DNA from 2 places in the Enterococcus faecium genome. Region 1 is predicted to be linked to the other one. Evidence: riboswitches for the same ligand, from Rfam matches in the RefSeq annotation. Region 1 holds a riboswitch; the other holds the start of a gene.
What was found. Region 1 has a riboswitch for preQ1 ahead of PYW34_RS10600 (QueT transporter family protein). Riboswitches for the same ligand answer to the same signal wherever they lie in the genome.

Region 1 (7,851 bases):
GCAATTTTTGGCAATACTTCAAAGGACGCAGGACCTCCATCTAGTTGACGTCCACCATGATTGGATACCCAGATACCATCTGCCCCTGCAGAGATAGCGATTACTGCATCTTCTGGCGATTGTATTCCTTTTACGATAACTGGAAGATGGGTGATTTCTTTGATTGTTTTGATGTCATCTGGTGTCAAGCCTTGTTTTGCAGCTGCATAAATTTCTGCGATTCCTTTTCCTTCGCCATTACCACTTGCACTTTGTTCGCTATACGCAGCTAAGTTAGGCATTGGTAATGGAAATTGGAATTGATTGATGACGTCTTCTTCACGGTAACCACCGAGCGTTGAATCTGCCGTTAAAATGATAGCTTTAGCCCCTGCTTCTACTGCTTTGTTCAAAATGAACTCATTGAATCTGTCGTCTTTACTCATATATAATTGGAAAAACTGCGGTGCGCCTGGCGCTGCATCGGCTGCGTCTTTGATTGTCGTATTTGCATAAGTGCTGATGGAAAAGATTGATCCAGCAGCAGCTACTCCTTTAGCTGTATCAGCTTCCCCTTTTTCATGTGCCAATCCTTGGGCCGCTGATGGCGCTTGGATAATCGGTGTATCTAATTCAATTCCGAAAACAGATGTATGCAAATCGGCTGAGTCGATTCCGCGTAATATCCGTGGCATGATTTTCTTTGTATTAAAAGAAGTCGTATTTTCTTTCATCGTCCACTCATCTTCAGAACCACCGCGAATATAGCCAAAAGCTCCTGCTTCCATGCGCTCTTTTACACGACCTTCTAGTTAGGCAATGTTTACAATATCGATTGGATGTTCTTCATTACTTGTATGATAAGTCATAGTAGATCCTTCTTTCATCTTCTTGATTACATATAAATCATACTAAACTTACAAAAAGTAAGCAAACATTTACTCTCAGATACTTTTATCGCTATTCTTTCCAAATAAATCGACTTACAAGCTGATCTACTTCTTGGTTTTCATGAAGCATACTATGAGAGGCATTTTCACCTGTCACTACTTTTTCCTCTATTTCATTTCCGCGTTGCTTCAACAACGCATAGACCGCTAATGCACTGTTTAACGGTACTGTTCCATCACTCAAGTCTGTTTCATCTAGTTGACCAGCAATCAAGAAAAATCGAGTGGTTATAGGAATATTACCGATCATTTGCTGGTAATCTTGATAGCGGTTAGAAACGACAGCAGGCCCCTTTGCTAACTCATCTGTCAGAGACTGCGCACTATCATCGACAAAATCATTAAAAGGCGCGCCAATTGCTGTTAATGTCTGAACTTGTGGCAATGACGTATCCTGTCCATACGTTCCTAAATAGCGTAGTGCACTAACTCCTCCCATGGAATGCCCCACTATGTTGACTTTATCTATGCCGTAGTTTTCTTTCAGATACAAAAGACAAGTTTTGATCCATTCTGCTTGATTCCACTCGTTATTTTTATTATCTTCAAACAATACTTGGACCATCGGATTGTCTGCTTTTCCAGACAAATCTCCTGTTGCTTGTATTTGTCCATCTGTTCCTACTGTTAAAACCAATTCTTTTACTGCTTGCTGATTTTTTTCCAAACGCCGCAACATCCCTTTAAAGGAATTTTCTGTCCCGCTGTAGCCGTGGAAAAAAAGTGTTGGAATAGTGGTTTTTTCTATCACTTTACTGGATTCTGCCGTTTTTTCTTTATCAGAAACTTCAGTAGTATTTATCTTCGTCGTCTGGCAACCACTTAACGCAAACAAACTGATAAGGACTAAAGCTGCTGCAGTTGCACGTTTGCATAAATTTTTGATTGGTTCTGTCATACACCTCTTCCTTTCCATATAGAAAAAAGAAAGACTTGAAAGGCCAATCATATGATCGACATTTCAAGTCTCTTTATTAATCGATTTTATCTACTTGATCGAAATCAAGTTCTGTACTGGTTTCACGTCCAAACATATCGATGTTGACTTTCAATTTTTCTTTTTCTCCGTCAACTTCTGTTACTTGTCCTTCTAATCCAGCAAATGCGCCTTCGATGATTTTCACGACTTCGCCAACTTCTACTTCTAGATCATTTTGTCGCAGGCTCATACCGATAGAACGCAAGATATGATTGACTTCTTCTGGAAGTAATGGTGCTGGTTTGCTTCCGGCTCCGTGTGAACCAACGAATCCTGTCACACCAGGTGTGTTGCGGACAACATACCATGAAGCGTCTGTCATGATCATTTCAACAAGTACGTATCCTGGGAATGTTTTATGAACGATTTCTTTTTCTTTCCCATTTTTGACTTCAGTTTCTTTTTCTTCAGGAACAACGACACGGAAAATAAAGTCGGCCATTTTCATACTTTGCGCACGAGATTCGATATTTGCTTTTACTTTGTTTTCATATCCTGAATATGTATGCAAGACATACCAGTTTTTTTCAAAAGATTCCATTGAAGGCTCCTCATTTCATTGTAAAATAAAAAAACCTCAGTACACCCGAAGTTTTTCTTTCGCTTCATTATAGCACTAAAAGTACGTTGTGGCTAGCGAGTTATTTTAAAATCCAGCCAAATAAGCTTTGGATGGCTGTATCCATTACGTAAAACATCAATCCGAAAATAATAGAAGTTTCGATGACTACTAACGTATCTTTACGGAGTTGTTTTCTGCTTGGCCAAGTTACTTGTTTGATTTCATCTTTTACGCTTTTTAGAAATTTCATGAGACAACCTCCCTTGCTACTGTTTATTTCGTTTCTTTATGTAATGTATATTGATTACAATATTTACAAAACTTATTGATTTCCAAACGTTCGCCGCTTTTTCCTTCACTGACTGATTTTGTGTAGTTGCGAGACCCACAAACGGAACAAGCGAGTGCTGCTTTTTTCTTTGCCATTTACTTCTGCCCCCTTGCTGAGAATCAGACTTATACTTCATAACAGTATCACGTAACTTTTTACTTGTCAATTTGTGAAATAAACTATCTATTGTTTTGGATAAAATTATGATATGATTAATTTGAAATTAAGCTAAAATGAGACAATTGGAGGTATAGCGATGCTATTAAAAACACTTGTATATAAGAAAAAAGATCTGACAACCGTTACAGAGACTAGTACATTAGAAGAAGCATTAAAAATTTTAGAAACTTCCGGATACCGTTGTGTGCCGATCTTAGATTCTTCAGGTAATATTTTCCGTGGAAACATTTACAAAATGCATATCTATCGTCATAAAGCAAATGGCGGTGATATGACGCTTCCTGTCACTCATCTTTTGAAAAACGCTACAAAGTTCATTTACCTGGATACTTCTTTCTTCAAAGTATTCTTTACGATCAAAGAGCTTCCTTATATTGCTGTCCTTGACAGTGAAAATCATTTTTATGGTATTTTGACACATAGTACGTTGCTTAATATGCTCTCTCAATCTTGGAGCGTAGAACAAGGAAGCTATGTACTGACAATTGCTTCCACAGGAAAGCAAGGAGATTTGGCTGCTATTGCAAAAATCATTTCAAAACACAGCAGCATTGCCAGCTGTATTACTCTTGATATCGAAAAAGACGAATACATTCGACGTACATTGATCACGCTACCGGCTAACACTGAAGCGAAAGTATGTGAAACGATCGTCAACCACTTAGAGAAAAAGAATTATAAAGTGGTAGAAATTGAAAATTTGCAAAACCAAGAAGCATAATCAAAAAGCGAAAAAAGAAAACAGCTAATCTGCTTTCTTTTTTCGCTTTTTATAATTAGACACGCTTTTCAAAATCAAGCGCGCGATCTAAATAATACATCAATGGTGCTGAAACAGCCATGACGATAAACTCACTTAATGCAAGCGTGCCATAGGTTGTCCAAAATGCTTGGCCACCTGTTGGAACTAACATATAAGCAATCAGTCCCATGCTGATGGTAAAGAAGATCGTGTTCAATACTAAACGCATCTTTACATTTTTCACTTTGTTTTGCAATAAAGCTGTCAGGCCTAAAGAAAGCAATGTTTGGCCGCCACCAAAAACCACATCCATGATACCAAAACCAAAGAAGGCATTATAGACGATGACCCCGCCTAAAACTCCCCAAAGCAATTTACGGTTAAAGACAACTAAATGATTCAAACTTTCTGAAATACGAAACTGGATCGGCCCTGAGGATACAGGCGCAACTAAAATAGTTAACGCTAGATAAAGAGCCATGATGATGCCATTTACAACGATTACGGATAACCGTTGTCTGCTTTTCGTTTTTTGCATTTTCTCTCCTCTTTTCTCCTAGTTTTTTTAACGCGGGATGGTTGATGAACCGCGGTTATGTGAAACAAACAATAATTATAACAGACTTTTCATTTATTTCAATCCGTCTTATCTGCTTTTAAAAAAGCAAAAGCTTAAACAATGTAAACGTTTGCTAAAAATCGTGGGATATGGTATAAAGTAAGTGTAAGGGGTCATAAGAATTCCCAGTAAAGCAGACGAAGTAGGATCTGCAAGAACAGAATTGTTGTGAAACTTAAATAAATAAAAAAGGATGTGGGAATTTGAGCAACCTCTTACTAGAGAACGGTCTAGCAAGCAGCTGAAGATCTAAGTGGACATGCCGAACCTTGGAACTTCTCCTTACGTAAGTAATGGATCATGCGCTTGCTAGGCTTTTTTGTGTTTTTCGGTCTTCGGACCTTTTTCATTTTCCTAGACTTCTGCTATAATAACCAAGAATTAATTTTGTAACAGATTTTTTTGAAAAAACAAGTTTCTTTCATTCAAAAAATAGAAAAAGCTTGCTAATTATTGGTTAACCAGCAAACAGGAGTATTAAAATATCTTGTTTTATTGAATAGCAGGAGGAAATCATGAAATTCCATTATCATATATTGATCAATCCATCGGCAGGCAGCGGAAATGGCTATAAAGTAGCAGAAAGAATTTTACCGGTATTAAAAAATAAGCATATTGACTATACACTTCATTATAGTGAATACAAAGGACACGATGCTGAGATTGCTGAAACTTTGGCAAAAGAAACATTGATTCCTTGGATAGAAGAAGAACAGAAAACAATCGATACTTTCCCCCTTTTGATCATCGTAGGAGGTGACGGCACCTTACATCAGGTACTTGATACTTTCTATCAGATGGAAGTAGAATTCCCAGTTGCTTATATTCCAGCAGGTTCTGGAGATGATTTTGCTCGAGGGGCAGGCCTTCCAAAAAATCCCAAAAAAGGACTTCAGCTGATTTTAGCAGCTCAATCACCAGAAAAAGTCCACATAATGGCTTATGAAGAAAAAATAAGTGAAAAAAAAGGAATAGCTGTTAATAATTTCGGTATAGGATTAGATGCAGCTATCGTCCATGCGACAAATCATTCTTCCACAAAAAAGCGATTGAACAAATACAACTTAGGATCATTTTCGTATTTATTCTCTATTCTCCGTGCTTTATTCACTCAAAAAGGATTTCCAATTCTGGTAGATGCAGGAGGAAAACAATTAAGTTTTTCAAACGCATTTTTATGTACAGCAACGAAGCATCCTTTTTTTGGCGGAGGAATCGCGATTGTTCCAACTGCTGATGCGTCTAAACCAGTCATTGATTTTGTCGTGGTCGAACGAATCAATTTCTTTAAAATCTTGTGGCTCATTCTTTTACTTATACAGAAAAAACAATTGAAATCGAAATATTTCCATCACTACACAACAAACAGATTACGTATCGTTTCAACAACACCGCAACATGGTCAAGAAGATGGAGAAGAAATGGAAAAACGACCTTTTGATATCACAATAACCACAACTAAACAGTTGTTTTGGTGTTAATAAAAGAGGTTTTGTCAGAAGCTACATCTGGAACACCGTTTATTCGGAAAAAAGGACTGTGACACGACTTTTGTCACAGTCCTTTTTTTACTATGCAGTTAATTCTTTGCCCAATTGGGTTGCCATCGATAGTTTCTTTCTTTACCCAAAATAAATTGGATCATTGAAAACACCGCAGCAAAAGCAACTAAGACACAACCATTGAACCAAAAAGATTCTGCAAATGTTTGATTGTAACTGAGTGTTTCACTGATCAAGTTATTATTTTGAACAAACCAATATGTTGGTGTGAATGCCGCTATTTTGCTAACCATTTCTGGCAAGTATTCTGCTGGTACAAACACCCCACCGATAAAGCAACTGCCTGTGATAAAAATATCTTTGATCCCACCGCTGGTTTCTGAGTTTTTTACCAATGAAGTGATACAAGCCGAAAAGCTAATGATCGGCAATAAAAACAAGAAAGTATTTAAAATATGATACCATACCGTTATATCCCACGAGGTGTGGATCACTAACAGAACCATTAGAAGTAAGAAGCCACTGAACAACAGCAGCGAGTAACTAATCAAACTAAAGGTTACTTTGCGATTCAAGTTTCGTTTGGTAATGGGCGCACTCTGGTTTCGTTTACTGATCTCTTTGCGATTAAACGCTAGATTGATGACGCTGAAACCGCTAAAAATGGATAGAAACAACCCATAAGACAAGAAATTAAAGGTTGTGCCCGTCAACAGCTTTTTCATCCGCTGACTATATCCCGCACTTAGCTCAACTTCTCCAGTAACCGAGAGTGCCATTTGTGTCTGTTCCATAGCTGCATCGATTGTTTTATCTTCTTCTTGAAACAGAATCAGTGTTTGCAAAAAGGTGTTCACTTGCTGTGTAACAACTGTTTTAGAAAAGGCATCTGGGCGACTCTGTATCTTGATCGTCGGCATCTTTCCTACTTCGACTTGTTCGGTAAAGTCTGCAGGCAGATGTAAGATAATGTTTACACGATTAAAATAAAGAGCATCATCGATTTCTTTTTGTGAGGTTCCATCCAATGTAACGACTGTTTCCTTGTCATTCAAATATTTACGAAGGCCATCGACTACAGGCGACTCTTCTTCACTAATCAAGGCGATTTTCGCATCTTGCAGAGAGGTATTTTCAACATCAATATTTTGCGCAAAAAAGAATGTGGCAACAACAGTGATAATTACACCTATCAGTAAATTCGATTTATTTGCTTTAAGCAATGTCCAAATCGTTTTATAAAGCGTCATAACGCACCCCTCTTTCCATCCAAGCATTTCCTAACGCAAAAAGGAAAATAAATCCGATCAACCATAGAAGATTGGTATAAAAACTAGCCAAATCAGTGTAGAAATAAAGTTTATACAAACTTTCGCTGATCAAGTTGACGAGATTTAATTGACCAACAATCGGAATATGAAGATCAATCCAATACTTCACTTGTTCCGACCCCATCATACCAGCAAAAAAGCTCATCGCAATCGTCACTGAAATCAAGATGCTATCCTTTTGCACCAGATTCATTTTTGGTATCAAATTACCAACCAATGTACCTAACAAAATCGCACACAACGACCCCAGAGCGGTAACAATCATCAACCATTGCCAACGTTCACCAAAGTCTACTTGATAGATAAAACGAAAGACAGCTAACATAATATAAATCTCTGTCAAAACAATCGTAAAGCTTGCTGCCAAATTAGCGATTGAAACTAACGATTGCTTTCTAGGAATCAAGGACAAGCGAATACCATTTGACGATTGATTTGCTTGCTGATCCTGTACATTGCGGACCCCCCACATCGTCCCGTAGAGAATCGCCATTCCAATCAGAGTGAAGAAATAAAAACTTTTGAAACTCATATTACGACCTGCATGAACTTCTTGAAAAGATACTTCTTGTTCAAAAACAGTCATGATGGGCGCGAGATCAACGTTCTCCACTTCTGCCACTTTACTCGAAATTATACCAATACGCTGTAAAAATTGATCCATGACGTTTTTCAT
Region 2 (7,851 bases), 1.1 Mb from region 1:
TTGAAAATTTGCGAAAAATGCAAGAAATGTTTGCACTAATGAGCAAAATTAACTAAAATCGTATATGAGGGAAATCCCTTAGGAAAAAACAAACTCAAAGGAGAGACAAAACATGTCAATTATTACTGATGTTTACGCTCGCGAGGTCTTAGACTCACGTGGTAACCCAACAATCGAAGTAGAAGTATACACAGAAAGCGGAGCTTTTGGCCGCGGAATGGTTCCTTCAGGTGCTTCAACTGGTGAATACGAAGCAGTTGAATTACGTGACGGAGACAAAGCTCGTTATGGCGGTAAAGGTGTAACTAAAGCTGTCGACAACGTAAATAACATCATTGCTGAAGCAATCATTGGCTACGATGTTCGTGACCAAATGGCTATCGACAAAGCTATGATCGCTTTAGACGGAACTCCTAACAAAGGTAAATTAGGTGCGAACGCTATTTTAGGTGTTTCTATCGCTGTTGCACGTGCAGCTGCTGACTACCTAGAAGTACCTTTATACCACTACCTAGGCGGATTCAACACAAAAGTATTGCCAACACCAATGATGAACATCATCAACGGCGGATCACATGCTGATAACTCAATCGACTTCCAAGAATTCATGATCATGCCTGTTGGCGCTCCAACATTCAAAGAAGCTCTACGTATGGGTGCTGAAGTATTCCACGCATTAGCTTCAATCTTGAAAGCTCGCGGATTAGCAACTTCTGTTGGTGACGAAGGTGGATTTGCTCCAAACCTTGGTTCAAACGAAGAAGGTTTTGAAGTAATCATCGAAGCAATCGAAAAAGCTGGCTATGTACCTGGTAAAGACGTTGTTCTTGCTATGGATGCTGCTTCTTCAGAATTCTACGACAAAGAAAAAGGTGTTTACGTACTAGCTGACTCAGGCGAAGGCGAAAAAACAACTGACGAAATGATCAAATTCTACGAAGAATTAGTTTCTAAATATCCAATCATCTCAATCGAAGATGGATTAGACGAAAACGACTGGGACGGATTCAAGAAATTAACTGACGTATTAGGCGACAAAGTTCAATTAGTTGGTGACGACTTGTTCGTAACAAACACTCAAAAATTATCTGAAGGTATCGAAAAAGGAATTGCTAACTCAATCCTTATCAAAGTGAACCAAATCGGTACATTAACAGAAACTTTCGAAGCTATCGAAATGGCTAAAGAAGCTGGCTACACAGCAGTTGTATCTCACCGTTCTGGTGAAACAGAAGATTCAACAATCTCTGATATCGCTGTTGCAACAAACGCTGGCCAAATCAAAACTGGTTCTCTATCACGTACTGACCGTATTGCTAAATACAACCAATTACTACGTATCGAAGACCAACTTGGTGAAGTTGCAGAATACAAAGGTTTGAAATCTTTCTACAACTTAAAAAACAAATAATTCTTTTCTAATGAAGATACATGATCGACTATTGAAAGATAGTCGAGTATGATCACTTAGTTAAGTAATCGAACTCTCTACTTGCTGAAATATCAGCAGGTAGAGAGTTTTTTTGCAACTAGCTTCTGTATATGATGTTTACAAAGAATGGTACAAGAAAAGATCATCCTTGAAAAAGGAAAGCTAACAATAACTAGCATCATATAAGAGCTTTTAAGGATAGAACAGTAGAATAGGAATCTATGGGCAAGTCCTCTCGTATAAATAAAATAGGAGGGAAGTAGCAGCATATTTTTCATAAAGTGGCTCTCTTTCTTCATTTTTACTTTGGTTGCTCCTATTTGAAAATTCGAGCACACTCAAATACAATAAAAAGAAATGGCAAGGGAGAGGATTAGATGAAAAAAGAAGAAAAAATCGCGATTTTACAAGAGATTATCCGAATTAAATCAGTGAATGGAAACGAAGGTGAAGTAGCAGCCTATTTGAATAAGCTTTTGGCAAAGCATGACATAACAGGAGAGATTGTTTCTTACAGAGATGGTAGAGATAATTTGATTGCTCGTTACCAAAAGGGCCAATCAGGAAAAGTGTTAGGCCTATCTGGGCATATGGATGTCGTGGCGGCTGGTGATGAATCGTCTTGGACCTATGCACCCTTTGCAGCAGAAATCCATGGGAACCGTTTGTACGGACGTGGTGCTACAGATATGAAGAATGGCTTGGCAGCAATGGTGATTGCCATGATCGAACTGAAAGAGTCAGGAAAACCATTTAACGGAACAGTCAAATTATTAGCCACTGTCGGAGAAGAAGTGGGTGAACTAGGTGGGGAACAGCTCACGAAAGCAGGCTATGTAGATGACTTAGATGCCTTGATCATCGGAGAGCCAACCAATTACAGTTTGATGTATACGCACATGGGATCAATCAACTATACAGTCACCTCGCACGGAAAAGAAGCGCATAGCTCTATGCCAGACCAAGGTTATAATGCAATCAATCACCTAAATGAATTCATTACGAAAGCAAATGCTGAAATGAATCACCTCGCTGAAACAATCGAGAATCCTGTCCTAGGAAAAACAATCCATAATGTTACATTGATCAGTGGCGGGAATCAAGTCAACAGCATCCCAAGCCATGCGCAGCTCCAAGGGAACATTCGATCGATTCCAGAATACCCAAATGATAAAATCATTGCATTGCTGCAATCAATCGTCAATGAATTGAATCAAGAGACAGACTATCATTTGGAATTGATGATCGATTACAACAAAATACCTGTCAAAGCTGATCCAGATTCTCCTTTGATTCATTGCATTCAGCAACAATTCAGCCAGCCATTACCTTTAGTTGGAGCGGCAGCAACAACGGATGCAGCCGAATTTACGAAAGCTAACCATTCCTTCGACTTTGTCGTCTTTGGGCCTGGTGTCGTTACTTTGCCTCATCAAGTAGATGAGTATGTTGAAATCGATAATTATTTGGATATGATCGAAAAATATCAAGGAATTATTTTATCCTACTTAGCGTAAGATTTTTTTAATAAATGAAAAAACAGAGCCAGATTAGCATTATTTTGCTAATCCAGCTCTGTTTATTCAGCCTATTTTTCTTTTTGAATATATCAAGCGTTGTGGCAACATAGTGATGACTAATGAAACAACGACGATAGACAAAAAGCGATCAAGGTAGTCTGTACCCGCCTGTACCAAGATCACACTTGTTGTCTGACTTAAACCTAACCCATGTAATAGCTGAACGATCATACTGGATCCTGAGGAGGTGATCCCGCCAAATAACTGAACGGTAATGATCGAAGAAACGATCGTTCCAGGTACCGACAAAATCAAAGCGAGTAATAACAGTTTCAAGCTGTTTTTATCTTTGCCGAGATATCTTGGCAAAATCAATCCAGCAAGCAAGCCTGTGAGAATTTGGATTGGCGAATAATACAGAGAAAAAATATCTGTAGTCACTCCACTTAAAATACCGCTGGACAATCCTGTCAGCATTCCTGGTATGGGACCAAGTAACGCGCCAGCAAAAATCGTTCCAATAGAGTCTAGATAGACTGGCAAACGAAGCCATAAAGCAATCGTTCCTCCAACATAATTGATCCCAATACACAAAGCCATCATTGTAAGTACGCGAGTTGCCATCTTGTTTTTATTCATTTTGTTAGCCCATCTTTAACCTTTCCAAATCTTTCATAATCGTTTCTTCTTGTGCATTTAAAAGAACGGTTAAAAACTTTTGGAAAAAAAGACGAGTATCTACTTTTGTCATAATTTTACTGTTAGCAGATTTCTGCCAAAATTCATAACGATCAACCAATGTTTGTCCGCGACTTATTCCTTGAGTTTCTACAGCAGTGAAGCTTTTAAAGCCTTCACAGATGGACTCATCGATAAAATAAGCAACAGCTAATGGATCATTGATGACACATCCTAAGATTCTTTCTTGTTTCCAGTGAAAGTCAAAATAAAAACGAGTGATCGCTTTTAGATACTCTCCCTCTTCAGGATTCATTTGGCAGCAATATTCAAGGATAGTCGGTGTCAAGACGATTTCTCTTGTCACATCTAACCCAACCATTTCTATCGGTTGTTTGAGCTTTTCGAATACATAAGAAGCTGCTTCAGGATCACACCAGTAATTGTATTCAGCAACTGGTGAACAGTTACCATGGCTTTTGTAAGTTCCGCCCATTGAGACAAAACGATCCATATGTTTCCCAACAGATGGGCTGTTTTTCAAAGCAGAAGCGATATTGGTCAAAGGCCCCAAAGCAATGACTGATGTATCTGTTTTTTCTTTGAAATAATCAGTCAGAAAATCAACTGCATGGAGCGATTCTGCCTGTTTGGCTAAGACCATCGGGAAATTTGTGTCCCCTAATCCATCCAACCCATGAGTGTCTTGCGCACTAATGAAAGGTTGCTTCAAAGGTTTTTCCATTCCTTGATAAACAGGGATATCTAAACGATCACAGCGCTCCAAACATTTCAGCACATTCTGCGTACCGATATCTACAGGGACATTCCCGCAAACGACGGTAATAGCAACTACTTCGATATCAGGGGATTTGACAGCTAGTGATAAAGCTAAAGTGTCGTCGATCCCTGGATCGCAATCAATAATTACTTTACGCATTATTTCCAATCTCCTTTCTTTAGAGATACTTAGTTTTTTATTCTGGGAAGTTTCCGAACCAGTCCAAGACGAGTGTCTTGTTTATAATGCACGAAATTAGTATACTGGCTTTTATTGTGAATGTAAATGCTCTCTTACAAGTAAATCTATTGAGAAGAACTTTAAGTAAATGATACAATGAAAAAGAAATGGAATTTACGTGTGCCGAAGAAAAAGAATCCTATTGATCGGTATATTGTATAATAAATAGATTATAGTTTGGCAGAAAGCGGCGGGTGTACGATGGTTATTTTTTATTTCATTCTTATTCTGATATTTATAGGAATCAGTTACCATTTTCTTTCTTATTTTTATGCAAAGAAATTAGTAAGAGCGGGGGTACAGAGAGGCTATGACTGGTATGAAGAAACTGGGCACCGCTTGATGGATCCTGCTGCAGTCACGTCAGTAGAAAAAAAGCGACAAAAATTAGAAGAAGAGTGTGAAAGCTTCTGGGAACAAGGAATACCAAAAACGATCAAAAGTTATGACGGGTTGAAACTAGCTGGACAGATGTTACTCCAACCAACTCAGCAGAATAAATGGGTCATTTGTGTACATGATTATCGAAGTACAGGGAAAAGAGATATGTCTCATATAGGTAAAAGATATGCAGAGAAAGGATTCAACGTTCTTATACCCGATTTACGTGCGCATGGAGAAAGTGAAGGAGAAATCATCGGAATGGGATGGCTAGACCGGCTAGATTTAATTGCATGGATCCAACTCATCTTAGATGAACAACCAGATGCATCCATTATTTTGCACGGCGGTTCGATGGGCGCTTCTACGATTATGATGGCAAGTGGTGAAAAGCTTCCATCTGCAGTCAAAGGATTTATCTTAGACAGCGGATATGTTTCTGTTTATGCGGAATTTCGGTATATGTTAAGTAAAATCACGGTCTTTCCTAAAAAAATGATCATGAGATATGCGAATCACTATGCTCAGAAATACGCAGGTTATTCTTTAAAGCAAGCATCAGCTACAAGACAGCTTGGTAGTAACCATTTGCCTTTGTTAGTCATCCATGGTGAAAGAGATCATTTTGTTCCTACAGAAGCAGCATACACGATTCAAAACGCTACGGCAGGGGATAAAGCATTACTGCTTGTTCCAGAAGCAGAACATTTGGAAGCATCGATGAAAGATCCGAAAACCTATTGGACAGTGATTTTTTCATTTATTGAACAAAGAATAACGATGGATTGATTTTCTCTTCCTTTTTGTAAGCAACACGAGGATAAATAATTGTTTATAGACCATGAGACTGTTAAAATAAGGTAGGAATAAAAAAATATCAGTTATTTGAGGAGTGCGGCATATGGAAATCAAAGAGGAAAAAAATCGTCTTGCTTTATTCAATGATGAGCAACAAGAAATCGGAGAAATGACATGGTCGGATGCGGGGCCAGACATCATGATCATTGACCATACATTTGTCGATCCAGCATATCGTGGTCAAAAATTAGCTGAAAAGCTAGTGTATACTGGAGTAGAACTAGCAAGACGAGAGGGGAAAAAGATTATCCCTTTATGCCCTTACGCAAAAAAAGAGTTTGAGAAGAAACCAGAGTATCATGACGTCTTACGCCAATCATAATAATAACAGCTGAAAGATTTGCACTTTCAGCTGTTTTTCCATTTATATAGAGTTGTCACGGAGTTTTATCTATGATAAAGTTAAAGAGACGATATCTTTTGGGAAGGAGGCTGCTATATGTATAATTTAATTTTGGGAATCGTGATCGTTTTATCGATTGTTATGGTCATTGCGATTATGATGCAGCCAAGCAAGCAAAATAGTGCAGCGAGTGCATTTACCGGCGGTGCGGATCAACTATTCGGCAAACAAAAAGCTCGCGGCTTTGAAGCTGTCATGCAGCGATCAACTGCAGTCATGGGAGCTGTCTGGATGATCTTATTATTTGTCCTAGCATTTTTATCTTCGAAGTAGTCGAATAAGCCTCTCGCACAACGGCGGGCGGCTTTTTTTATTGCAAAGAGAACGCTTAAGAAGAAGTTATGAAAGAAACTATGGTAAAATGAGGCGAAAGAGGTGAAACGAGTGAAACAATTACCAAAACCCCTTTATGCAAAACATGGAAAACGAGCAGTTTTGCTGCTTCATGCGTACTCAGGAAGTCCAAATGATGTCCGGATGCTCGCACGGTTTTTAGAAAAAGCAGATTATACAGTCTATGCGCCGCTATTTAAAGGACATGGAACGATGGAGCCATATGATATCTTGCAAGAAAAAGCAGAAAGCTGGTGGGCAGATACTAAAAAAGCTATCCATTTTTTACAGTCTGAACAGTTTTCTGATATTGCCGTATTGGGATTATCGATGGGTGGCATCTTTGCTGTACGGGCACTAGAAGAAGAATCAGTAATTGGCGGCGGTTTTTTCTGTTCGCCCCTGTCTCCTGTAGAAACAAACGTGCCTGAAAATTTTGAAAAATATGTACGTCAAGTGCTGAAGATAGCAGGCAAATCAGAAAAAGAAATCAATGAAAAAGCTGTGTCTTACCGCTCGTTAGCTGAACATCAATTAATGGATATACAAGACCAAGCAGCAATCGCAGAAAGTAGACTATCAGATATCCAACAGCCAATATTTTTAGCTCAAGCTGGGAAAGATGAAATGATCGACCCAAATGGTGTATTTGAAACGGCACGCAAATTGAGCCGCCAACGAGTGACACTTCAATGGTATCCTGAAAGCGGTCATGTGATTACAGTTGGCACAGCAAGACGCGAATTAGAAAAAGACGTGTTGGAATTTTTAGAAAAATTACCTTGGAATGAGGAATAAATATGACAAAAGAAACAATAAAAGAGAAAATTCTCTTTTTCATGGAAAGCAGTCGCAAACGTAGTTTTTCTATGGAAGAAATCGCTGAAGGTCTAGGCTTTCAAAAAAGCGATGATTTTAAATTACTAGTACAAACGATTGCTCAAATGGAAAGAGAACAGAGTATCGTTTTCAATAAAAAAGGAAAAGTCAAACTTCCTTTAAAACCGATCTTGGTCGAAGGGACATTTCGGGCAAATGAACGAGGATTTGGATTTGTAACGATTGATCCCGAAGAAGATGATATCTATATCCCGAAAGAAGCGACTGGCTTTGCAATGGATGGGGATACCGTAGCAATTGATATCATGAAGCGAGCAAATACAGATATGGATCGCGGAGCAGAGGGAAAAGTAGTGGAGATTCGAGACCGAGCGACTACTCAGTT

Region 2: linked by a shared signal. The riboswitch ahead of PYW34_RS03405 (nucleoside hydrolase) and the one ahead of PYW34_RS10600 (QueT transporter family protein) in region 1 are both predicted to bind preQ1.

Annotation. Positions count from the first base shown of each region.
Region 1 is NZ_CP118955.1:2,167,459-2,175,309, forward strand. Features, by position in the region: partial or broken gene PYW34_RS10570 (lactate oxidase) at 1-848, opposite strand, end outside; gene PYW34_RS10575 (alpha/beta fold hydrolase) at 940-1,827, opposite strand; gene nusG (transcription termination/antitermination protein NusG) at 1,904-2,449, opposite strand; gene secE (preprotein translocase subunit SecE) at 2,550-2,720, opposite strand; gene rpmG (50S ribosomal protein L33) at 2,744-2,896, opposite strand; gene cbpA (cyclic di-AMP binding protein CbpA) at 3,058-3,702, shown strand; gene PYW34_RS10600 (QueT transporter family protein) at 3,758-4,261, opposite strand; PreQ1 riboswitch class I at 4,274-4,320, opposite strand; gene PYW34_RS10605 (diacylglycerol/lipid kinase family protein) at 4,858-5,823, shown strand; gene PYW34_RS10610 (ABC transporter permease) at 5,922-7,094, opposite strand; gene PYW34_RS10615 (ABC transporter permease) at 7,081-7,851, opposite strand, start outside.
Region 2 is NZ_CP118955.1:727,250-735,100, forward strand. Features, by position in the region: gene eno (phosphopyruvate hydratase) at 113-1,411, shown strand; gene PYW34_RS03395 (ArgE/DapE family deacylase) at 1,810-2,949, shown strand; gene PYW34_RS03400 (ECF transporter S component) at 3,016-3,591, opposite strand; gene PYW34_RS03405 (nucleoside hydrolase) at 3,596-4,570, opposite strand; PreQ1 riboswitch class I at 4,594-4,638, opposite strand; gene PYW34_RS03410 (alpha/beta hydrolase) at 4,853-5,821, shown strand; gene PYW34_RS03415 (GNAT family N-acetyltransferase) at 5,934-6,212, shown strand; gene secG (preprotein translocase subunit SecG) at 6,330-6,566, shown strand; gene PYW34_RS03425 (alpha/beta hydrolase) at 6,669-7,424, shown strand; gene rnr (ribonuclease R) at 7,427-7,851, shown strand, end outside.